Regions from separate parts of the Pseudoalteromonas sp. SR45-4 genome, predicted to be linked through region 4. Evidence: predicted binding sites of a transcription regulator. Region 4 holds the regulator's gene; each other region holds the start of a gene.

Region 1 (5,936 bases), on a different contig from region 4:
ATTTAATGCACTTAGCACTAAATGCTCTGAAATAACTTCGCTTGGGGTAAGTGCTACAACTTGCTCTACCACGTTTTGAAGTTGGCGAATATTACCTGGCCAGTCGTAACGCACGAGTGCGTGCATGGCGTCGTTGGCAAAGTGTTTTTCGCTTTGCTTCATTCGCTTTGCAATACTGGCGCTAAAGTATTGTGCAAGTAGACTTATATCTTCGCGACGCTCGCACAAAGGAGGGAGTTTTAAATTAACCACGTTTAAGCGGTAGTATAAATCCTCCCTAAACTGCTGATTTATAATCGCTTCGGGGAGGTTTTTATGAGTTGCCGATACAATGCGAACATCTATGGCTATTTCTTCTTGAAAGCCGACTGGACGTATGGTTTTTTCTTGCAATACGCGCAGTAACTTAACTTGTAAATTAAGCGGCATATCACCTATTTCATCTAAAAATAAGGTGCCTCCCTCAGCTTGTTGAAACAGTCCTTGGTGATCTTTTATTGCCCCAGTAAACGAGCCTTTTTTATGACCAAATAATTCTGACTCTAGCAGTTCACCCGGTACTGCGCCGCAGTTTATCGCTACAAATGGGCCTTTACTTACATGGCTATGCTGATGAATAGCTTGAGCTAATAACTCTTTACCCGTACCACTGGCTCCCGATATTAATACGTTAACTTGCGTTGGCCCTAGCAGTTTAACTTGCTCTAGCAAATGTAGCATAGCGCCGCTACGGGTAACTATATTGCTAGTGGGTATTATTTCATCGGCATTTACGCCGTGTATTTCTATCGCTTTTGCTAAGCTGTCGAATAACTCGTCTTTATCTATTGGTTTGGTAATAAATGCAAAAATGCCTTGTTTGGTAGCCTCTACCGCATCAGGAATAGAGCCATGCGCTGTCATCATAATAACGGGCAATGCCGGATAGCGGCTTTGCAATTGGCGGTGCAGTGCCATGCCATCCATTTCGTCCATGCGCAGGTCGGTTACTACGGCATCGAACACTTGGCTTTTTAATATTTGTAACGCAGTTAGGCCGCTCTCGCAGGTGGTAACCTCGTAGCCTTTTGATTCGATACGAATAGCGAGCAATTTTAATAAGCTGGCATCGTCATCCACTAATAATACTTTTGCACCTTGCGGTTTTATTGCTGGCATAACTACTGCTCCTTAGTTTCTTCGCGTAATAACAGTTGCTGCTCTATGGTTGCTAATGACGAGAGCGTTTGTTGCATTTTATTATTAAGTGCTTGCTGCTCTTTTTTAGCATTTATTTGTAGTGTTACTTGTTGTTTTTGTAGCCATAAATACTGTTTTATATCGTCTGGCCAATAGTAAGCTTGGTCAAGTTTAAGTAACTTACTCATTACCGTATTAGGATCGCTACTAGTGTTTAAACACATAAATTGAAAAAAGTTTTTTAGTTCTTTTTCGCCAACAAAATCTTTGTTATCTGGGGTTAACTTAAAACCACCACATTTATTAGCATGCCAGGCTATTACTTGCTCCGCAGGGGGATACATAGGATCGCTTTTAGGCCGAGGCTTTGGGCTTGGCTGGCTGTTTTTATCGCTCGTTACTTTAGTTTGAGTTTGCGCCACTGGGCTATCAACCACTTGCTGTTGGGGGTTATTAGTTTTGCACCCCGATAAAATGATGGCACTGCCACACACACATAAAATAGCCATTAAACGCGAGGTCATGCTAGTTAACTCCTTGATTTGTTATTATGGGAAGCGTAATTAAAAATCGACAACCTTGGGGTTCATTTTGCTCTATTAATAATTGTCCGTTTAATTGCTCTACTGACTCTTTAACAATAGTTAAGCCTAAGCCACTGCCTTGTAGCGTAACATTTTTGCTATGCTTACCTTGATAAAATGCGCTAAAAACATGTGCTTTTTCGTGCTCTTTAATTCCGCATCCCTCGTCGCTTATCGCCATTTTTAGCTTACTGTGCTCAAAGGTTAACGCTATAGATACTGCCTGCCCGTGTTGTGAAAACTTTAAGCCATTAGAAATTAATTGCACTAAAATCATTTCAATTAACTCCCCAGGTAACGCAAGCGCCTTATTAGGTAAGTTGTTATGCCAAATAAGGGTTTGCTCTCGGGCTGTTAGGCGGTGCTCAAAATGACTATTAATTTTATTAATTAAATGATTAAACTCAACCTCACTTACGCTGTCTTTACTAGTACGAATCGCGTTATAACTAAGTAGGCTGTCAATCATAGTACGAAGGCGCACCATAGACTGGCTAATAAGCTCAAGTACAGCGCGTTGCTCTTTAGTTATAGGGCCAACTATTTCATCGCTGAGCAAGTCGGTGCCCTCGACCATTGAGGCTAGAGGTGTTTTAAGTTCGTGGGTAACGTGGCGTAAAAAGGTGTCTTTTTGCTGCTCAAGTATATGTAACTGAGCTTGCACCCATTGTAATTTATTACCTAATTCAACTAGCTCTGCTGAGCCTTGCACGGCTATTTTTTGTTGCCAGTCACCTTGCCCTAATTTACCAATAATTTTAGTCAGGCTTTTTAAGCGGCCACTTATACGCCACAAAAAACCGCCTCCTACTAAGAGTGTTAGCGGAATTAGCGCCACCAGCCAGTTAATAAATGAAGTTTGTAACTGCGCTATTTCTTTTTGATTATTAGTAATTTGGGTTTCGCTTTTATCGCGTAACCATAAGGTAAGTTCGGCGAGTAAATCGCTAATAGGTAAAAACAAGGCTACCTGCTGTTGTTTTTGTTCAACAAGTTGAGTGTGTGCTAGTTGCAGAGTATTCGTTAAACGCTGCCATTGTGCGGTGTGACTTTTACTGGGCGCTATACGTGTAAGATCTTCAATACTTTGTAGCGATACTTGCCACTTATCAACTATGAGCGTATCGAGTGACTCACTTTTTAGCACCCAATTTTGCCGAGTAGCGCGCTCTAAACTATTGAGTTCTTGTTTTAAAATATTAAACGATTTAGTTACTTGGTAGTTATTACTAACAATTTGCTGAGTTACAGCTAACTGCTTATTAAGCGCATTTAAAAATACAATAACCACTAACGATAAGGGTAATAACGACAGCAGCATACTCATTACAAACTGGCTAATTAAATTAGGGCGCCAATTAAGTATTGCTTTGTATTTTTCAGCCATCATTGCTGGCATTGCATCCATCCTTTAGTAACTTTAAACAGCCTATTATTAAGCGTTTAAGTTATACACTAGCTGAATCAATTTACATATCTGTTATTCGTACTGTAAAGCTGCCTGTTGCCAAACAGCAACAACTCAACTCTTTGATTTGTATTGCTTCTTTATTTATAAGCCAAATTTCGTTGCAAAAAACACACAGATACCTGTAAAACTTGCTTAACCTATAACACCAAAAACCATAAGCAACTGAATTTAAACGGCAAAAATAATTGGCATCGTTTTTGTAATAGTTAATCTAAGTTTATCTTATAAGGAAATGACCATGAGTAATCGCTTTTTAATTATTATGCCAATCGTTGCGCTAGGCTTTTTGAGCGCTAACGCGCTGGCAATGGATGTACAAGCTACTTTTAATGAACTTGATAAAGACAGTAACGGTACTCTCAGCGAAGCTGAAGCTGGTGAGGACGCCGTACTTCATGAAAACTTTTCACAAATAGATACTGATCAAAATGGTCAGTTGTCGCTAGATGAGTTTAAACAGTTTATTAAGTAACTAACCTAGTAACCAAAGGAGTTTTTTATGAAACAGCTTATAGCCGCATTTTCGTTACTGTTTTTAGTTATTAGTGCTACTGCCCTGGCTTCATCGTTTAATGCTCGTTTTGCTTTTTTAGATAAAAATATGGATGGAAAAATATCTATTACCGAAGCCAAAAAAGATAAAGAAGTAATGAAACAGTTTTCTGATTTAGATGAAAATAACGATGAAATGATCTCTAAAAAAGAGTTTGAGGCGTTTAAGCCTTAAGTTTAAATTCAAGTTTGGTCTTGTAAAATTAATTAAAAGTATTTGCTATAACCCCTGAGGGAGTGTGTAAATGGATTTAATGTTGGGCGTTAAATTATGGCAAGTACTTTATTTTATTACGAATGACATTAAAATGAGCTTTGCGAAGGAGCACCATGAAGATACGCGCTTGTTTAGTTAGTTGCTTATTATTACTAAGCTTTAATTCATTAGCACTTGATGTAAAGCAACGTTTTGATCACCTTGATACAGATCAAAGCGGCTATTTAATTCACCATGAGCTTGAGGCTCAACCGCACTTACTAAACAACTTTAGCAAATGGGATAAAAACCAAGATAATAAAATTTCATTGGTTGAATTTAAAAATTATCTTACGAATAACCTCTACTGAGTAATTTATGAAAAATATAAGCTATATAGCGCTCGTTGCGCTTAGTGTTTGTAGCACACCAAGCTTTGCCAGCAGCAATAACATTGCCAAGCAATTTGAAAAATTTGATCGTAACCAAAACGGCTTATTAAGCCGAGCAGAAACAGCCAGTGACCCTGCCCTATGGTCTCGTTTTGCAAGTTACGATAAAGACAAAGACGGCCACCTTTCTTTAAGCGAATTTACACTTTATGCAAGTCAGTAATTAATTTACCAATAAATTAACTGACTTACTCTGCACAAATAACAATCCAACCACCTCAAGTGGTTGGTATTATAAAAGTGAGTTTGTTATGTTAAAGCCATTAACAATAAAAATAAGCTCACTATGCCACTCAAAAAAATAATCAAACCATTGCTACTCGCTTGCCTTTGCGCAGGCTCAAGCCTTGCGGTTGCGCAAACTAAAGTTATTTACAACGCCAACGGCTACACACCTTTGTACAAAGGTGAAGTGCAGCAGTTTTCTACTTTAGTTATAAAAAACGGTAAAGTAGTTAAACTTGGCGGCGATACGCTAAAAAATAGCTTTCCTGATGCCAAGCTTATTGACGCTCATGGCAATACGCTATTACCGGGTTTAATTGACGCACACGGTCACATTATTGGTTTAGGTAATAACCTGTCACAATTAGATTTACGCGGTGCGCTTTCTATTGATGAAGTTACTAATAAACTCAAGGTATTTGCAAATAACAAACAAGGTTGGATTATTGGCCGTGGCTGGAATCAAGAGCTGTGGCAAAAAAAGCAGTTTCCTACCGCTGCCGATTTAGACAAAGTAGTGAGCGATCGCCCTATTGTACTATCGAGAATTGATGGCCACGCTATTTGGGTAAATAGCAAAGCCCTAGAGCTTGCGGGTATTACTGCAAACACCCAATCGCCAGAAGGCGGCGAAATTATTAAAGACGAATTTGGCAATCCTACTGGTATATTTGTAGATAAAGCAGAATCGTTAATTAAACAATTTATGCCAAAACCATCAAAACAAACTCTTAGTGACTCTTTAGATGCTGCCGGTAATCATTTATTAAGTTTAGGGATTACCTCAACCCATGATGCGGGTATAGATAAAACCACTTGGGAATTATACAAAGAACGCGGTGAACTAGGCAATTTACCACTGCGTATTGTGGCAATGCTCAGTGGCGCGAGTCCTGATTTAAAAACCATGTTAAAAGCAGGTCGATACCAAGATGCCAACGACTTTATGTCTATTCGCAGCGTTAAGGTTTATGCTGATGGCGCATTAGGTTCGCGTGGCGCGGCGCTAATTGAGGATTATGCCGACAGAAAAAACCACCATGGCTTAATGCTCGAAACCCAGCAAAAACTAGAAGAGTTATTTACGCTTAGTTTTAAAAGTGGTTTTAGTGCCAACACCCATGCAATTGGTGACAAAGCTAACCACGTTGTATTAGATGCTTATAAAAATGTATTTAAAGCAACCGGCGGAATTTTACTACGTAACCGTATGGAGCATGCACAAATAGTAACGCTTGATGATATTAAGCGCTTTAAAACATTAAAAATTATTCCTT
Region 2 (5,936 bases), on a different contig from region 4:
ATGTACCGATTTTAATCGCTCATTTGCAACATGCGTATATATTTGGGTGGTTGATAAATCACTGTGTCCTAACATCATTTGAACCACACGTAAGTCTGCCCCATGATTTAATAAGTGGGTTGCAAATGCATGGCGCAATGTATGCGGTGACAATGACGACTCAATTGATGCCAAAATAGCATAGTGCTTCACTCTATGCCAAAAAGTTTGTCGGGTCATGCCAACCCCTCGCTTTGAGGGAAACACAAAGTCGGTGGCGTGTTTAATCATTTGCGCCCGTCCCACCTTTAAAAACTGCTCAAGCCAATACATGGCCTCTTCGCCCAGTGGTACTAAACGCTCTTTATTCCCCTTACCTTTTACAAACACTACAGCTTGGCGCAAATTAATTTGTTCAATCCGCAGCCCTACAAGCTCACTAACCCGCAAACCTGTTGCATATAGTAACTCAAGCATGGCTTTATCGCGCAGCCCCATTGGCTCATCGGTATTGGGAGCGCTCAGTAGCGCCTCTACTTCAGCCTCCGAAAGCGTTTTAGGCAAAGACTGTCCTGCTTTAGGTTGCGCAATATTGAGCATTGGCGAGTCGCTAATTAACTTTTCGCGCACAAAGTACTGATAAAAACGCTTAAGCGCACTAATACTACGCGCAGTACTACGCGGCTTTAAGCCTAGATCAACTCTATGGGCTAAATAGCTTTCAACGTCTAGGCCGGTTACAGTCATTAAATTTTTGCCTTTTAAAAACTGGCAAAACTTATCTAAATCGCTGCGATACGCCGATAGTGTATTTTCACTCACCCCTTGCTCTAAATACAAACAATCTAAAAAGGTTTCTAGGTAATCGTTATTGCTTTTTGGTGCCGTGCTTGGTTCTGAAAAGTCGTCAGCTAGCGTTGTCACTTTTGTGCTCTCATTTTTGTTATAGCCATTGCCTAAGGTATCAATTAAAAACACCTTACGGTAAACTTGAGCTTATCATATCAGGCAATTACACAGTGATAAATACGATGCAAATTGGTTTATTTTTTGGCTCTACTACCTGCTACACCGAAATGGCAGCAGAAAAAATTCGCGACATTATTGGTGCCGATATCGTTACCTTGCATAATATTAAAGACGAACCACTAAAAAATGCAGAGCAATACGATTTCATTATTTTTGGTATTTCAACCTGGGATTTTGGTGAAATACAAGAAGACTGGGAGTCAAAGTGGGACGACATAGCAGACGTAAACTTAAATGGTAAAACCATCGCGTTATTTGGCATGGGTGATCAACAAGGTTACGGCCAGTGGTTTCAAGATGCGCTTGGCATGCTACACGACGAAATAAGTCCGCAAACATTTACCCAGTTAGGTTTTTGGCCAAACGACAATAGTTACGAGTTTGAAGCATCTAAAGCACTCACCGAAGACGGTACACACTTTGTTGGTTTAGCCCTTGATGAAGACAGCCAGTACGAGCTAAGCGACGAGCGTATTGCCACTTGGGTTGAACAGGTAATGACCGAGTACAGCGAAACCCTGTAATACTGTTTATTATTGTTGTACTTGTAAAGCGCAGCCACACTGCGCTTTAATTTTATTGGCTAACTACTCTACTCTTAGCCAATATTGGTTACGATAAAAAAAGCCAATATAACCACGCACTTCTAATTTTTCACCAGCATCTTGAGTCGTTAAGCGCACTGTATAGCTTTTACCGTTATTTGGGTCGAGTATTTGACCGTCTTCCCAACTACCATCACCGCTATCAATCACATTATCAATAATGGTCATGCCTAATATGGGCTGATCTTTTTTATCGCCCGAGCACTGCGAGCACACTGCATTTTGCTTATCTTTATTTAATAATGTTTCAATGGTGCCGCTTAAAACCCCGTTATTTTCAACTATACGGACATACGACTTAGCTTCATTAGTGTCTTCATCAATGGTTTTCCAAAGCCCAACAGGCGTCATACTGGCAAGTACGCTCTGCGTTGTAAAAAATGTAGCGGCTAAGGCGCTTAATAATACTGATTTAGTTCGTTTTTTCATTATAAGTTTCCTGTATACATATAAACTCATCATACCAGCACTGTTTACCACATTACATCTTCAAATAAAATGCTTTGCATAGCGTAATATAATCTTCGCTATAGTTGTTTTCATTATCTTTTATACACAAAGCTGATTCCACAATGCTCTGGTTTATATAGCTAAAGGTCATTAGGTTTCGGCTAATCGCTTTATTTGGCGTCGCCTTTACTTGGCAATGAGTATTTAAAAAAAGCCCGTTTTGAGTAGCAAGTTCAATAAACACCGCAGCCTCTGTAGTGGGTAAAATTAAGCTAAAGGTTGAGCCTGCATGACTGAGCTTTTTAAAAGCACTAATTAGCTCAGCAAAACTTAAACCATCTGTATGGCGCGCAATATTACGCGCCTCATTATTACCTTTTAAACTGTGATTAAAATACGGCGGATTGGCTATCACTACATCAAACGGCTGCGCGCTGTTAAAAGTTTGAATGCTTTGCTGGTGCACCTCTATATTTGGCCACGGGCTAGCGGCAATATTTTGCAACGCTTGTTGGTAAGCATTTTTATCAACTTCTACCGCCGTTATAGTTAACTGGGGGCTGCGCTGTTTGCACATAAGCGCCAGCAATCCCGTGCCTGTACCTATATCGAGCAAGCTGTTGACATTACTTAAATTAGCCCATGCTCCAAGCAAAATACCATCGGTTGATACCTTCATTGCACACTGTTCGTGCGCAACTTTAAATTGTTTAAATGCAAAACCAGACATTTTTTCACCTTTTCATTCACCAAGCAGGCGTAACCGAGTATAATTAGTGCCATTGTCCTTTATTTTTGACACTCTATGCAATTTTCTGAATTTGATCTTGATAACAAGCTACTCGACGCCATTAATAAAATGGGTTACGAAACGCCAACCAGCATTCAACAACAAGCTATTCCTGAAGCACTTCAGGGGCGTGACATTTTAGCATCTGCGCCTACAGGTACAGGTAAAACAGCCGCCTTTTTAATTCCGGCTATTCAATATTTATTGGATTTTCCGCGTCGTGATCCTGGTTTTGCGCGCGTATTAGTAATGACGCCAACTCGTGAGCTAGCTTATCAAATTCATGAACAATGCGAACTACTTGCTAAACGTACTAACCTTAAAATTGGGGTAGTAACAGGCGGTATTAACTATGGTACGCATAAAGAGATTTTTGAAAAAAATAATGACATTTTAATCGCCACCCCAGGGCGTTTAATGGAATATTTAGAAACCGAAAACTTTCATGCTGAACACGTAGAAATGCTTATTATTGATGAAGCCGACCGCATGCTAGACATGGGCTTTAAAAAAGAAATGAGCCGTATTTGTGACGAAGCTAAAAATCGTCGTCAGTGCTTTTTATTCTCAGCAACCCTTGAAGGCGACAGTGTTGAAAGGTTTGCTGAAACAACGCTAAACGATCCAGCATTGCTTGAAGCCGAATCGTCACGCAAAGAAAAGGCTAAAATTCACCAGTGGGTACATTTAGCCGACGACTATCATCATAAACTTGAGCTGTTAGTTAATACCCTTAATGGCCCAGACGTAACTAAAGCCATAGTGTTTGTTAAAACCCGTGAGCGTCTTGAAACGCTAATTGGTGAACTAACAACTAACGACGTTAAAGCAGCCTGGTTACGCGGCGAAATGCCGCAAGACAAACGCATGAAAGCGATGGAAAACTTCCATAGCGGCAAAACCCGTATATTAGTTGCTACCGATGTAGCGGCGCGCGGTATCGACGTGGCTGATATTAGCCATGTAATAAACTTTGACCTACCACGCACAGCCGATATATACGTACACCGTATTGGCCGTACGGGCCGCGCTGGTAAAAAAGGCATCGCTATTTCACTGGTTGAAGCGCACGATATTGGCATTCTTTATAAAATAGAGCGCTATATTGAGCAAAAACTTAAACGCCGTGTTATTAAAGGATTAGAGCCAAAGCATAAAGAAGCTAAGCCGCCGGCTAAAAAGCGTAAAGATCCGGTTAAAATGAAAGCGAAGAAAAAAGCTAAGGTAAAAAAGAAAAAGTAACTTAAGCGCATACTGTAAGTAGTATTATGTTAGCCGACAAAAATGTCGGCTTTTTAATGCCTGCTCCCCCCATAACTGCATGGTTTAGGGCTATGTAATCTCTACTTAGTTTTATGTAACTATTGCCCACCTGAATTCCCACTTAATAAAATAGCCTTTATTTTCAGTACATTAAATATGGAACGATAATTGTAACTACCATGGTAACTCCGCCTAATTTGGCTACCCGATTAATTGCAATGTAAGGATATGATTATGAGCCGTTTAAAATTAACTATCGCTTTAGTATCATTTTGTTGTTTGTTTTTATTAGCATGCGCTACAAAAGTGAGTGCTACAACAAATATGGTTGTCGTTAGCAGCCTGGCAACCCAACCTAACTTACAGCAATCGATTACCCACACTTTGCGTACCAACCCCAATTTAGCGCTAAGCGATATTCGCGTACAAGTTAAAAATGGCGAAGTAGATTTATACGGTAAAGCGCAAACAGGTTTTGAGCGTGCGTTGGCACAAAAGTTTTTAGAAAATATGGATGGCGTAAAAATCATTCGTAACAAAATTGATATTATTTAAGTTTTACTTAAATAACTTACATAAAAAATGCCGCTTATTGCAAAATAAGCGGCATTTTTTTCAGTGCTCATATATTCAGTAATCAAGCCCAAGCTTAGTAATAAGCCAAACAGGCTAACTACTTTTTAAGCTATGAGCTCTATTTAGCTCTTTGGCGATTACTCGCTACCTTTGGTTTTGTATTGGCCTTATGAAATTGGCTAAAACCAGTATGGCGCGTTAATGCTGGGCGCCCACCTCGACTACTTCCTTTTGCAGCTCTTTCGTCGCGCCCTTCTTCTGGCACTAAGCAATTTGGCGCTTTACCTATTAGGTTAGCTTTACCCATTTTGCGCAGTGCTTCGCGGATCATTGGCCAGCCCGCAGGATCGTGATAGCGTAAAATTGCTTTATGTAAACGACGCTGGCGCGCACCTTTCGGCACAGGTACTACTTCGGTATTATTTTTAATATTACGCAGTGAGTTCATCTCGGTATGATAAATAGTGGTCGCATTTGCCATTGGAGATGGGTAAAAATTTTGTACCTGATCAAGCTTAAAGTCGTTCGACTTAAGCCACAAAGCCATGTTTACCATGTCTTCGTCTTTAGTACCCGGGTGCGCCGAAATAAAATATGGAATTAAATACTGTTTTTTACCCGCTTCTTTTGAGTACTTATCAAATAACGCTTTAAACTGATCGTATGCTCCCATACCTGGTTTCATCATTTTTGATAATGGTCCATCTTCGGTATGCTCTGGCGCTATTTTTAAATATCCACCTACATGGTGAGTAACTAATTCTTTAACGTAACGTGGATCTTGCACGGCTAAATCGTAGCGTACACCCGAGGCGATTAATATTTTTTTAATGCCTTTAACTTCACGGGCTTTTTTATACAGCTCAATTGTTGGCGTATGATCGGTATCCATATGCTTACATATTTCAGGGTATACACACGATAAACGTCGACAGGTACTTTCTGCTTTTTTGCTGGTACAACCCAATTTATACATGTTGGCTGTTGGGCCACCTAAGTCAGAAATAACCCCGGTAAACCCGGGTACTTTATCTCTAATTTGCTCAATTTCTTCAATTATTGATTCTTGCGAACGGCTTTGAATAATCCGCCCTTCATGTTCGGTAATCGAACAGAAACTGCAACCACCAAAACAGCCTCGCATAATATTAACTGACGTTTTAATCATGTCGTAGGCAGGTATTTTTGCATCCCCGTAGCTAGGATGAGGAATACGTTGATACGGCAAACCAAATACAGCGTCC
Region 3 (5,936 bases), on a different contig from region 4:
TAAAAAAGATTTACTGGTGTTTTCAGGGATTAAAAAAGGTAAACGACAAGGCTATTTTTATAATTTCACCACTAAAACACTAACAAACGCCCACGTAGACGGCTTAAGCTACCCTGAGTATGCACAAGATGGGAGCCTATACTTTCATCAGTGGAATACTGATTCAGCATTAATGCGAGTAGCAACTAATAACGCAGTGGCAAGTTCACCCTTCCCCATTTTATCTACGCACTTTAATACTCGCTTTCCTGATTATAATGAACGCAGCGGTAAGTTAGCATTTGTATCGAATGAATCTGGATCTAAAGAGCTTTGGGTAGCAAATAAAGATGGTACCGCTCGCAAGCAATTAACTCAGTTAAAAACGAATATTTACAGCCCTATTTGGTCTCCAAGCGGACGCTACATTGCGTTTGTAGTAGCAAAAAAAGGCAAGCATGCCTTTTACGTTTATGATTTTAACTCGCAAACCAGTACCGCATTAACAACCAATTTTAGTAGCCATGGTAAACCCAGTTGGTCGCATGATAGCACCAACGTATTAGTATCAGATGGTGAGCATGTATTTCGTTTTGATTTAAAAGGAAACAACCTAGGACAAGTGATTAAACAATCCACCTTATATGCCTATGAAGATAAGCAAGGTGCGCTTATATTTGCCAACCCCGACGCCAAGCAACTCTGGATCAAGCCCCCTGGTAGCGAACATGCGCAACTCCTCGTTGCGTCTATTAATTTATCTAATCATACATCCTGGTACTACCAAGAAGGCGAAACACAAGCACTGTCACGCGTGTATTACTTTAATGTAGCGCAGGGCGACTATCGCTTAAGTTACTATGACTTTGCCTCAGCGAGTCATCACGACATAATACGCCTACCTGAGCGTTCATTTAGCAGAACATCTGGCTTAACTTATATTGCTACCGCTGGTTGGTTAATTTATACCTCTTATAAATCTCCGCAAATAGATATTAAGCGAATAGATGCAAAGTATTTACCCTGAGCAACATAATTGTTCATTACGATTACCTGATTGCTACAGTGTCATGATTTAATTTTTTTTAGCTATAAAATTCACTCGACCAGGGGTTAGCGAGTAACCTGGTATTTGGTATAATAAGGTTCACACATGTAGTAACTCATAATAGGAACGCCTAAATGCCGCACATTATTATTGAACACTCAGAAGACCTCCCTGTATTACCACAAGTACTTGTAGAAAAAATTCACAACGCCGCTTTCCAAAGTAATCTATTTGATTTAGAAACCATAAAAACACGCGCTATTTCCTATCAGCAATATCTACTGGGCGCAGGCAGGTCGGGGTTTATACATATCGCGGTACACATTTTGGCAGGGCGTTCTATTGAGCAAAAACAAATGTTAAGTGAGCAACTACTTGAGTGTTTAAAAACCTATTGCAGAGCATCAGACAGCTTAAGCGTTAATATTTACGATATCGAACATGAGATCTACCGCAAAAATTAATTTATTTTAGCCGTTTCATTAAATTAGTGAACAGTTCTAGCAGCAAAAAATAGCTTAATCACTAACCAAGGTCATTTTATATAGTGACCTACAGGTTATTTCTAACGGGATTAATTAGCTACTTAATAAGCCAGAATGATCATGTTATTAATAATATAGGTATTAGCTTAAAAGCGTTAATAAGTACTCTGTAAAAAAACCCTAATTAGGGTTTTTTTATTGCCGTAAAACAATTCTATTTATTATTTTATAATGAGACAGTCACAAATATACTTAAAGTGTAATTAACACAACATAGAGCTATTCATTAGTTAATGATTGGAATGATTTTTAGTGGGTATATTTAAAAGTGGTGGCCCCTCCCAGACTCGAACTGGGGACCTAACGATTATGAGTCGTGTGCTCTAACCAACTGAGCTAAGGGGCCAACTTTTTGTATAACTGTAAACAGTTAATTTTTTAAGAAGCGTTTAGCCACATAGCGACTAAAGCGGGGTGCAGTATAAAAAGTTTTTAGGGGCTTGTCACTAGCAAAAGTCTTTATTTTAACAATCAATGGTCTAACTGCTTAAATAGTAATCTTTTTATGGGTGTAATATTAAAATTTGCAGAATTTAGGGTTAATACTGGCAGCTAAGTAAAAATGAAATGGAAGGCTGTATATCGCGTAATTTAAAAATTAAGCTTTAAACAAGCAACTTACAGCTTATATTACGCGACAAACAGAAATGAATTATTTTTTTGCGATAATGTAGATTGCATGTATTACTCCAGGGAAGTAACCAAACAACGTGAGTAAAATATTTATCCAAAAATGTAAGCCTAAACCCACCTGTAAAAATACTCCCAGTGGTGGCAGTAAGATTGAAAAAATAATACGTATAATATCCATAAATACTTCCTTATTTATAAACAAAAAATTATAAGCAAAAACCCAGCAAAGCTGGGTTTTATAAATACTATATTACTTTGCAACTATCGTTAATTTATCTACTACGTCGCGAACATCTTCAGCATTTTTAGCAATTTTTACTGCAAGCTGTTTTTCAGCATCTGAGTTCACTGTACCGGTAAGAGTAACTACACCTTTGTCAGTATCTACATCAATGTTTGTACCACCAACTTCTGAGTTAAATAAATAACGCGTTGTGATGACTGTGGTAATTTTAGCGTCGGTTAAGCCGCTACCATCATCATCTTTCATGTTGTCATGGCTTTTACTGTTCATGCTTTTCACAACAGTAAGCTGGTTATCAACATTGGTTACGCCATCTAAACTCAGTACAAGTTCTTCTGCTAGCTCTTTGTCGAGTTCGCTATTAACTTTACCTGTTAGTATAACTTTGCCATTTTTTACATCAGTGTTGATGTCAAAGTTATTGAGATTAGTGTTCATAAGAAGCACTGTTTCAGCCTTACCATCAATCCAAGCATCTTTACTTTCATTTTCCCAGCTGCTCGCTTGAGCACCCATAGCCGTAGTACCTAAAACTAACGCCGCAATGATAGATTTGTTAAATGTTTTCATAATCTTTCTCCTTTTGATTAAAGACACTTTAACTAATGCCAGCTTTAGGCCAACTTTAATAAATAAGTAAAATCATAAACTTAAGGTTAAATATAAAATAACTTCACTTTGTACACATCACTTTTTTACCGACTTATCGGTAAAAAGTTCTCAGTAGTGAAAATAACTAGATAATTACCATTTTGGTTAATGGATCGTTAATATAACAAAGTCGTAAATAGGATAAAAACATAACAAGCTGATTAATAAAAATAATATTTTTGGTATATGCTTTGCTTATATAGTGACAACAGTAAAATAAAAGGAATACCCTCATGAGCGTAAAAATAACAGACCGCCCGCAAGAGCAAGTGCGCGAAGAAGTGATTGATCAACTAATTTATAATTACAGCCACGGAGTTATTTCTGTTGAAGCATTTGAAAGGCGTTTAGATGAGGCAATGGCTACAAGTAATAATGAAGTCCTTGTTAGCTTAGTTGAGGATTTAACCCTTAATACTGATCAGCAATATAATGCCCAAAAGCACTCGCAATTTTCACCCAATTACAGCGCTCAACAATCTAGCCAGAGTGACTTTACATTACGCAGTATTTTAGGCTCCAATGAAAGAAGCGGCCAATGGGTTGTGCCTAAAAACATTTACCTGACTAACTTTATGGGCTCGGTAGTACTTGATTTTACTGATGCTGTTTTTACCCACCAAGAGGTAACGATTCATGTTAACTGTATTTTTGGCAGTGATGAAATATACGTACCAGAACACGTTAATGTAGTATCAAAAATGTTTAGCATTGTTAGTAGTGTTGAAAATAAAACAGTGGCACTTAACAAGCATCAAGGGCCGACCATCCATATTGAGGGAAAGGCTATTATGGGCTCGGTAGAAATAAAAATTAAGCGAACCATTAAAGAAAAATTTATTAGCTTTGCTAACCAATTAAAAACCCAACTTGGTGGTAAAAGTGGTACTCCGATGTGATGTACTACCTATAAAAGCATGTTCATAGCTTTTAACTTAGACCCAGGTTAAAGAGTAAAAAACATGCTAAATTTTTAAAGCACTAGAACACATTTAAAAAACACTTTGCAGATTCATCAATGCTGAATTTGTATAAAACGCCCTGCACATCAAGCAAGTACAAAAAACAAACAAAAGTATTTAGGCTTTGTTGTTTACTTTATGGCAAAAGTCGCTAAAATACGCCAGCTAAAATATATAAACGTTCTTTTACAACCCAAAGGTAATACCATGCATCCAATGTTAAACATTGCGGTTCGCGCTGCGCGTAACGCAGGCAAAATTATACTTCGTGCAAGTGAAGATTTATCAAAAGTTGAAGTTCAACAAAAAGGCACTAACGATTTAGTGACTAACATTGATAAAGAAGCAGAAGCTATAATTCGCGACACCATTTTACGCTCTTACCCTGATCACTGCATTGTTGGTGAAGAATTAGGCGAGCATAAAGGTAAGGATGCAGATTACCAATGGATTGTTGACCCGCTTGATGGCACAACTAACTTCATCAAGGGTATTCCTCATTTTGCGGTTTCTATCGCACTTAAAGTAAAAGGTCGTTTAGACCAGGCCGTTATTTATGATCCAATTCGTGGTGAGCTTTTCACTGCCTCTCGTGGTCAAGGCGCACAACTTAATAGCAAACGTTTACGCGTTTCTAAAACAGTTGATTTAGGCGGTTCAATCTTAGCTACTGGCTTTCCTTTCAAGCAAAAACAACACCTAGATGCATACACAGAAGCGTTTAAAGCTTTATTCGTACATACTGCTGATATCCGTCGTGCGGGCTCTGCTGCGCTAGACATGGCTTATGTGGCTGCTGGACGCGTTGATGGCTTTTTCGAAATTGGTTTAAAACCTTGGGATACTGCTGCAGGCGAGCTATTAGTAAAAGAAGCTGGCGGCATGGTTGTAGATTTTGCTGGCGGCGTAAACTATAACAATAGTGGTAACATTATTTGTGGCGCACCTAAGCTAACCCAAGCAATAATTCGCGAAATTCGCCCTGTATTAACTGAGTCATTACTTCGTTAATAAAAATTGCATGGTTTAAAAAAGGAGCTTAGGCTCCTTTTTTGTTGTCTGCAAAAAAATTATTTATGACGATTAAACTGCTTAGTTAAACAATTAACTTTGTATCTCGCTTTTTATCCTTTAGCGCAGCTTCAGTATGATAAGTGTTAATACCACGAATAAAATGGCATCGTTTTATTTAAGAGTAAAGCAGTGATAGTTAATGTATTGAATACTTCGCTTTAGTGCAGACAATAAAAAACCGCCCAGATGGGCGGTTAATATCGGCTCACAAATCTATTACGGCATAGCGTCTAGATCAGCACCTTCTTTTTCAATCACTTCTGGTATTAAATCTTCTTTACTTACGCCAAGTGAAATAGCAACTGAGCTGGCAACGTAAATAGATGAATAAGTACCAATAAACACACCAAATAACAATGCTGTAGCAAAGCCATGAATGGTTTGACCGCCCCAAATAAACAAAGCAATTAATACTAAAATAGTGGTAATTGACGTTACTAAGGTACGATTAAGCGTTTGTGTTAAAGACATATCGATAATTTCTATCGTGTCATCAATACGCACTTTGCGAAAGTTTTCACGAATACGGTCAGATACTACAATGGTATCGTTTAGTGAGTAACCTATTACCGCTAATATAGCCGCTAATATGGTTAAATCGAACTCTAAACCTAATACCGAAAATAAGCCTACGGTAATAATAACATCGTGAATTAAGCCACTTACTGCGCCTACTGCAAAACGCCATTCAAAGCGAAATGCTACATAAATCAAGATACAAATAAGCGCAGTTAACATGGCCAGGCCACCCTGCTCTTTTAAATCTTCACCTACGCTTGGGCCAACAAACTCAATACGGC
Region 4 (5,936 bases):
CTCTGCATCGGGTCCTTCGCACACTACTTTTACTTCTTTACCTTGGCTGCTTTCTAGTAACATTAAAGCCAGTACGCTATCGCCAGCGGCTTCTTTTTCATCTTGAAATAAGGTAATAGATGCGTCAAATTGTACCGCTAATTGTGCTAATACGGTAGCAGCTCTAGCATGCAGGCCTAGCTTGTTTTTTATTAAAAATGTATTTTCTAAGCGCATAAGATACTCTACTTAAGCTGAACAGATGATTATTTAAATTGAATTATTTTTCTTGCTCGCGATGGCGAATTTTTACATTAGGGTGAGACATAGCAAAGCTTTCACCAATTGTTTGCGCTAAATAAACTGAGCGGTGCTGACCACCAGTACAACCAATAGCAATGGTTAAATAACTGCGATTATTACGCTCTAGGTGTGGTAACCACGTTTGTACAAAGGTTTGAATTTGCCAAGTGAATTTTTGCACAATACTATGACTAGCTAAATAATCTTTTACAGGTTGATCTAATCCAGTTAAAGGCTTGAGCTCCGGTTCCCAGTGTGGGTTTGGTAAAAAACGCGCATCAAAAACATAATCAGCACCTTTGGGAATACCATGCTTAAAGCCAAACGACTCAAAGGTAATGATAAGCTGTTTGTCTTTTTTACCGAGTATGGTTTCACGCATAGATTCAGCAAGTTGATGCACACTTAAATCGGTTGTATCAATGACATGATCAGCCTGCGTTACGAGTACATCGAGTAATTCTTTTTCTTTTTGTATTGCTAAATCTAGCGGTAGCGAATCAATCGAAAGCGGGTGCAAACGACGTGTTTCTGAATAACGGCGGATTAATGTTTGATCGTCGCTATCTAAATAAAATAACGTTGGTTTAGCAAAGTCGGGCAAGTACTCAAGAATATCGTTAAACTGCTGCTGGTCTTTAGGCAGGTTACGCACGTCTATACTAACGGCTATTTTATCGTAGTTATCAGAGACACTGCGCACTAATGAAGGCAGCAAATTTACCGGAATATTATCTACACAATAGTAACCTAAATCTTCTACAACACGTAAAGCAACTGACTTACCAGAACCTGATCGGCCACTTATAATAATTAATTCCATTTACCACCCCTTTATTAGTAACTAGGATTGATTCAAAATAACTTGGTATAACGCTTCATCAGACTTTGCCGCACGCAATTGCTTACAAAACTCTTTATCGTTTAGTTTATCAGCTATTGTGGCTAGTGTTTTCAAGTGCTGCTGGTTATCGCCATCGGGCACTATAAGCGCAACAAAAATATCAACTGGACGATTATCAATTGCATCAAAATTAATAGCGGTTTCGCTTATTAAAATTAAGGCAAGAGGCTCTTGTGCCCCGCTCATACGGCCATGTGGAATTGCTATTCCTCGGCCAATACCGGTACTACCTAACTTTTCTCTTGCCAATAAAGCAGTGAGAATATCTTGCTGAGGTAAATACGGCATTTTTTTATGCGCGAGTTCACTGATGAATTCTAAAATTCTTTTTTTACTATTAAAAAGGACCACAGCTTTGCTGCAGTCCTGGCATATAAGTGAGCTTAATTTCATAGTGTTAGTGTCGAGCAAACTTCTCTTTGTGTTTAATTACTTGACGATCGAGTTTGTCAATCAACGAGTCAATGGCAGCGTACATATCTTGGTGTTCGGTCGATGCAAATAGCTCAGCGCCACTTACAAAAATTGTTGCTTCAGCTTTTTGACTTAATTTTTCTACATCGAGAATAACATGCACATTAGTTATGTGATCTGAGTGTCTTTGCAGCTTTGCAAATTTATTATTTACATAGTCTCTTAATGAGTCTGTAATGTCTACATGACGACCAGTTAAGTTTAGTTGCATCAGCATTTTCCTCTTTGTTGTACGTCTTAAATCAAGCTTTTACGTTGATTCGACGGGGGAATAGCCAGAGATTCGCGATATTTTGCAATTGTCCGTCTAGCTACTTTAATTCCTTGCTCAGCCAATATATCTGCAATCTTGCTATCACTCAATGGTTTGGCTAAGTTTTCTGCAGCTATCAACTTTTTAATCAAGGCACGTATGGCAGTTGATGAACATTCGCCACCATTTTCGGTGCTTACATGGCTTGAAAAAAAGTACTTAAGCTCAAAAATGCCACGTGGAGTGTGCATATATTTTTGCGTAGTGACCCGTGAAATAGTCGACTCGTGCATTTCAACTATTTCGGCAACATCGTTTAAAACCATAGGTTTCATGGCTTCTGGGCCATGTTCAAAAAACGCTTGTTGCTGCTTAACAATACAATTAGTTACTTTCAGGAGGGTTTCGTTTCTACTTTCTAGGCTTTTAATAAACCATTTAGCTTCTTGTAAGTGCGAGCGAATAAATTGGCTGTCACCGCTGGATTTTACTGTACGAGACATAGCCGCATATTGGCTGTTAACACGTATTTTTGGCATGCTATCTGGGTTTAGCTCTACCACCCAGCGGCCTTTTATTTTTTTAACAGACACGTCAGGTATAACGTATTCAGACTCTTCTCTGACAATAGTATCCGCAGGCTTAGGATTAAGCGTATGAATAAGTGTCATTATTTCTTTAAGCTCTTCTTCTTTGAGCTTAGTTTTTTTCATTAACGTACGATAGTCGCGAGCAGCGAGTAAATCGATATGATCAGTTAACACCATTTTTGTTTCGTTAATATAAGGGGTGTCTTTATCAAATTGATTTAATTGAATGCATAAGCATTCTTGCAAGCTGCGAGCTGCAATACCAACAGGATCAAATAATTGAATGCGCTTTAGCACTGCTTCTATTTCATCTAGTTCTACTTCGTGTTCGTCGTCAGTTTCTTGGTTAAAGCTTGCTAAAAGGTCTTCGCAACTGAGGGTTAAAATACCAGAGTCATCTACGGCTTCAACGATAGCTATGGCAATAGCTTCGTCGGTAGGGCTAAAAGGGGTGAGCTGTAATTGCCACATTAAGTATTCATGCAGGGTTTCGGTTGATGCACCTTGATAAATAGATTCATCTTCAGGCATTGGCCCTGATGAAGAGGCAGGCGCTGCGCTCATATATTCATCCCATGATACATCCATGGCCATGTCGTCGCTTATGGTGTCTTTATTTAGTGCTTCGCCGCTATCTTGCTCATACTCGCTTGGGGTGTCGTCAGCAGAGGCGCTAACAGTAATGTCATCTGCTTTTTGCTCGTTTTTACCTGCTGATTCTTCCGTGTAATCTTGTTCATCAACTTCAAGTAATGGGTTGCTATCAAGTGCTTCTTGTATTTCTTGCTGGAGATCCAAGGTACTAAGCTGCAATAAGCGAATAGCCTGTTGCAGTTGCGGAGTCATTGTAAGTTGCTGGCCCATGCGCAGCTGTAATGATTGCCTCATTTATCTCTAACAATCCTTATAAATTGATATGATTAATCTTAGCAGATGCTTATAGTAATAACATAAATATTACAGTTTGAACTGCTCGCCTAAATAAACATCACGTACTGTTTTATCGTTTAATACAAATTCAGGAGTACCAGATGCAATTAGCTCCCCATGAGAAACAATGTAGGCTTTTTCACAAACATCAAGGGTTTCCCTTACATTGTGGTCGGTAATTAGTACGCCAATACCACGATTTTTAAGGTGTTCTATAATTTTTTTAATATCGAGTACTGAAATAGGATCCACGCCAGCAAAGGGCTCATCAAGCAATATAAATTTAGGATCTGCAGCTAAAGCACGTGCTATTTCTACGCGGCGACGTTCACCACCAGATAGCGCCATACCTAAGCTGTCGCGAATATGTTGCAGGCTAAATTCGTCCAATAAACTATTTAGGGTTTCTTCCCTGGCTTGTTTATTTAGTTGCTTACGCGTTTCTAAAATAGCCATTAAATTTTGATACACAGTGAGCTTTCTAAAAATAGAAGATTCTTGTGGTAAATAACCAATACCTAAACGAGCACGGCTGTGCATAGGAAGTAAGGTAATATCGTTATCATCAATTAATATTTTACCTTTGTCGCTAGGAACTAAGCCTACAATCATGTAAAAGGTAGTGGTTTTACCTGCGCCATTTGGGCCAAGTAAACCAACAATGCTGCCAGCTTTTACTTCAAGTCCTACATTTTTAACAACTTCACGGCCTTTATAGCTTTTTGCTAATAGCTCTGCTTTTAATGTACTCATGGCTGACCTTTATTGAGTTTTTGTTCTTTTTTTACGTCTATAGGCACTAAAATAGTGTGTACCCGATCAGTTGAGTTTTCATCTTTTTCAGCACTTATAAGCTGTTGCTCTATATCGTAGGTGATGCTTTTAGCCGTAATTTTTTGCCCAGCTTGAGAAATGTTTGCATCTCCTACCAGGGTTAAAAAACGTTTCGCTACATCGTAACGTACTTCGTTAGCGCTGGCGCTCATGACAGTACCATCTGCTTGCTTTTCTTCAAAATATGCAGGACTGCCCGTGGCAATTAATAGTTGTTTATTATCGCCAAGTTCGTCGCGCTTATGTACTTCTAAACGATCGGCGGTGATACGACGATTGCCGTGAATTATCTCGACATTTTTTTCAAAAATACCAACGTTTTCTTTTAGTTGACCTTCTTGTCGGTCAGCACTAATAGAAATTTGATTAGCTAATGGGGAAGTACTTTGCTCTGCCGCATTACTATTAAATACAAGTATAAGCGATGGAATAATAAGTATTTTTGCAAGGTTATTGGTCATAATATAGTGTTCGCGTATGGTTAATTAGTTTTATCACCTCGGTTGTTAAATTGGCTTCAAGGCCTTTACCGGTGATCTTTAAATTCGGTCCAGTTATAATAACGGGCTGTTCGCTGCGCATAGTGAGTAGCATTATATCTACTTGAATATTGTCGGCGGTAATTTTGTCTATCATTGCGCCATCAATTAAGTTTTGGGCAGTTACATTACCCTCTAAAATTAATTGTCTTTCATCGTAAAGTGTTGCTTCATCAGCATTGATACGCCACGTTTTTTGTCTGTCGTCGTACAATATGAAAGTAGGTTTTTCGAATAAGGTAAATCCTAGCTGCTCGTAAAGCTCCGTTTTAACCGCAGTTACTTTATGGCTAATTTCACCGTTTTCGTCAAAAGCTGTTTGTTTTAGCTCAATGGCGGTGTAATCGGGTTTAGCTATTACTTCTGAGTCGGCTTTAGCAACCGTATTTACCTGAGTAAAATAAGGGTACCAAAGCCAAACCATACAGGTGATGAATAAAACGCTTAAGACTATGCGCGCTATATTCATGAACTGGTGCCTTGGCTAGTTAATGGTTTATTGTTTTCAAGCATAAGTAAGTCGGTTAGCTCTCTTACTGCACCAAAACCACCCGGCATTCGCGTAGTGTAATGTGCTAAGCGTTTAATTAGTGGGTGCGCGTCGTTTACTGCGACTGCAAAGCCAACTAACTCCATAACAGGCATATCAGGGCCATCATCACCAATATAAGCAATTTGCTCATCGCTCAAATTAAGCTTGTTTTTAAGTTCTTGGTAGGCAATAAGCTTGTTTTCTTGACCTTGATAAATATGCTGCACGGTTAAGCTGGTCATACGTTGTTGTACTATTTGCGAGTGCCTGCCGGTAATAACCGCTACTTCAAAGCCGCTGTTAATAAGTGCTTTAATACCAAAGCCATCTTTTGTATTAAATGCTTTTAGCTCTTCACCTTGGTTGCCAAGATAAATTCGGCCATCAGAAAATACACCATCAATGTCGCATATAAGTAGTTTTACTTTTTTTGCGCGCGCTTTAGCGTCATCACTTAGCGCTTGATAGAGTTCTTCAAATTGCATTTATAATACTCCTGCTTTAAGTAGGTCTTGCATATTGAGTGCCCCAATAGGCTGATTATGCTCATTAATAATAATTAAGCCATTAATGCGTTTATGTTCCATGATATTAAGCG

The links. Region 4 encodes sigma-54, which starts transcription at its own class of promoters, with help from an activator protein. Its sites were predicted from a motif close to GTTGGCACGNNNNTNGNNT; they were not measured.
Region 1: a site for sigma-54 is predicted at 3,419-3,437, ahead of H5058_RS16070 (EF-hand domain-containing protein). Genes of this name have one in related genera too.
Region 2: a site for sigma-54 is predicted at 4,272-4,290, ahead of H5058_RS04865 (BON domain-containing protein). Genes of this name have one in related genera too.
Region 3: a site for sigma-54 is predicted at 3,055-3,073, ahead of H5058_RS04100 (BON domain-containing protein). Genes of this name have one in related genera too.

What each region holds. Positions count from the first base shown of each region.
Region 1 is NZ_JACJDO010000048.1:16,032-21,967, forward strand. Features, by position in the region: gene H5058_RS16055 (sigma 54-interacting transcriptional regulator) at 1-1,158, opposite strand, end outside; gene H5058_RS16060 (hypothetical protein) at 1,161-1,703, opposite strand; gene H5058_RS16065 (HAMP domain-containing sensor histidine kinase) at 1,705-3,162, opposite strand; gene H5058_RS16070 (EF-hand domain-containing protein) at 3,473-3,706, shown strand; gene H5058_RS16075 (hypothetical protein) at 3,734-3,961, shown strand; gene H5058_RS16080 (hypothetical protein) at 4,117-4,353, shown strand; gene H5058_RS16085 (EF-hand domain-containing protein) at 4,361-4,597, shown strand; gene H5058_RS16090 (amidohydrolase) at 4,721-5,936, shown strand, end outside.
Region 2 is NZ_JACJDO010000007.1:6,744-12,679, reverse strand. Features, by position in the region: gene xerD (site-specific tyrosine recombinase XerD) at 1-903, opposite strand, end outside; gene fldB (flavodoxin FldB) at 1,011-1,532, shown strand; gene H5058_RS04880 (DUF2147 domain-containing protein) at 1,596-2,042, opposite strand; gene H5058_RS04875 (tRNA1(Val) (adenine(37)-N6)-methyltransferase) at 2,095-2,793, opposite strand; gene srmB (ATP-dependent RNA helicase SrmB) at 2,869-4,095, shown strand; gene H5058_RS04865 (BON domain-containing protein) at 4,351-4,671, shown strand; gene H5058_RS04860 (YgiQ family radical SAM protein) at 4,811-5,936, opposite strand, start outside.
Region 3 is NZ_JACJDO010000005.1:110,690-116,625, forward strand. Features, by position in the region: gene H5058_RS04080 (winged helix-turn-helix domain-containing protein) at 1-1,006, shown strand, start outside; gene H5058_RS04085 (5-carboxymethyl-2-hydroxymuconate Delta-isomerase) at 1,162-1,491, shown strand; tRNA gene H5058_RS04090 (tRNA-Ile) at 1,842-1,918, opposite strand; gene H5058_RS04095 (YqaE/Pmp3 family membrane protein) at 2,225-2,383, opposite strand; gene H5058_RS04100 (BON domain-containing protein) at 2,456-3,019, opposite strand; gene H5058_RS04105 (LiaF domain-containing protein) at 3,334-3,999, shown strand; gene suhB (inositol-1-monophosphatase) at 4,270-5,073, shown strand; gene secF (protein translocase subunit SecF) at 5,353-5,936, opposite strand, start outside.
Region 4 is NZ_JACJDO010000001.1:94,240-100,175, reverse strand. Features, by position in the region: gene H5058_RS00490 (HPr family phosphocarrier protein) at 1-216, opposite strand, end outside; gene rapZ (RNase adapter RapZ) at 260-1,105, opposite strand; gene ptsN (PTS IIA-like nitrogen regulatory protein PtsN) at 1,127-1,579, opposite strand; gene hpf (ribosome hibernation promoting factor) at 1,584-1,871, opposite strand; gene H5058_RS00470 (RNA polymerase factor sigma-54) at 1,898-3,391, opposite strand; gene lptB (LPS export ABC transporter ATP-binding protein) at 3,461-4,186, opposite strand; gene lptA (lipopolysaccharide transport periplasmic protein LptA) at 4,183-4,728, opposite strand; gene lptC (LPS export ABC transporter periplasmic protein LptC) at 4,718-5,275, opposite strand; gene kdsC (3-deoxy-manno-octulosonate-8-phosphatase KdsC) at 5,272-5,823, opposite strand; gene H5058_RS00445 (KpsF/GutQ family sugar-phosphate isomerase) at 5,824-5,936, opposite strand, start outside.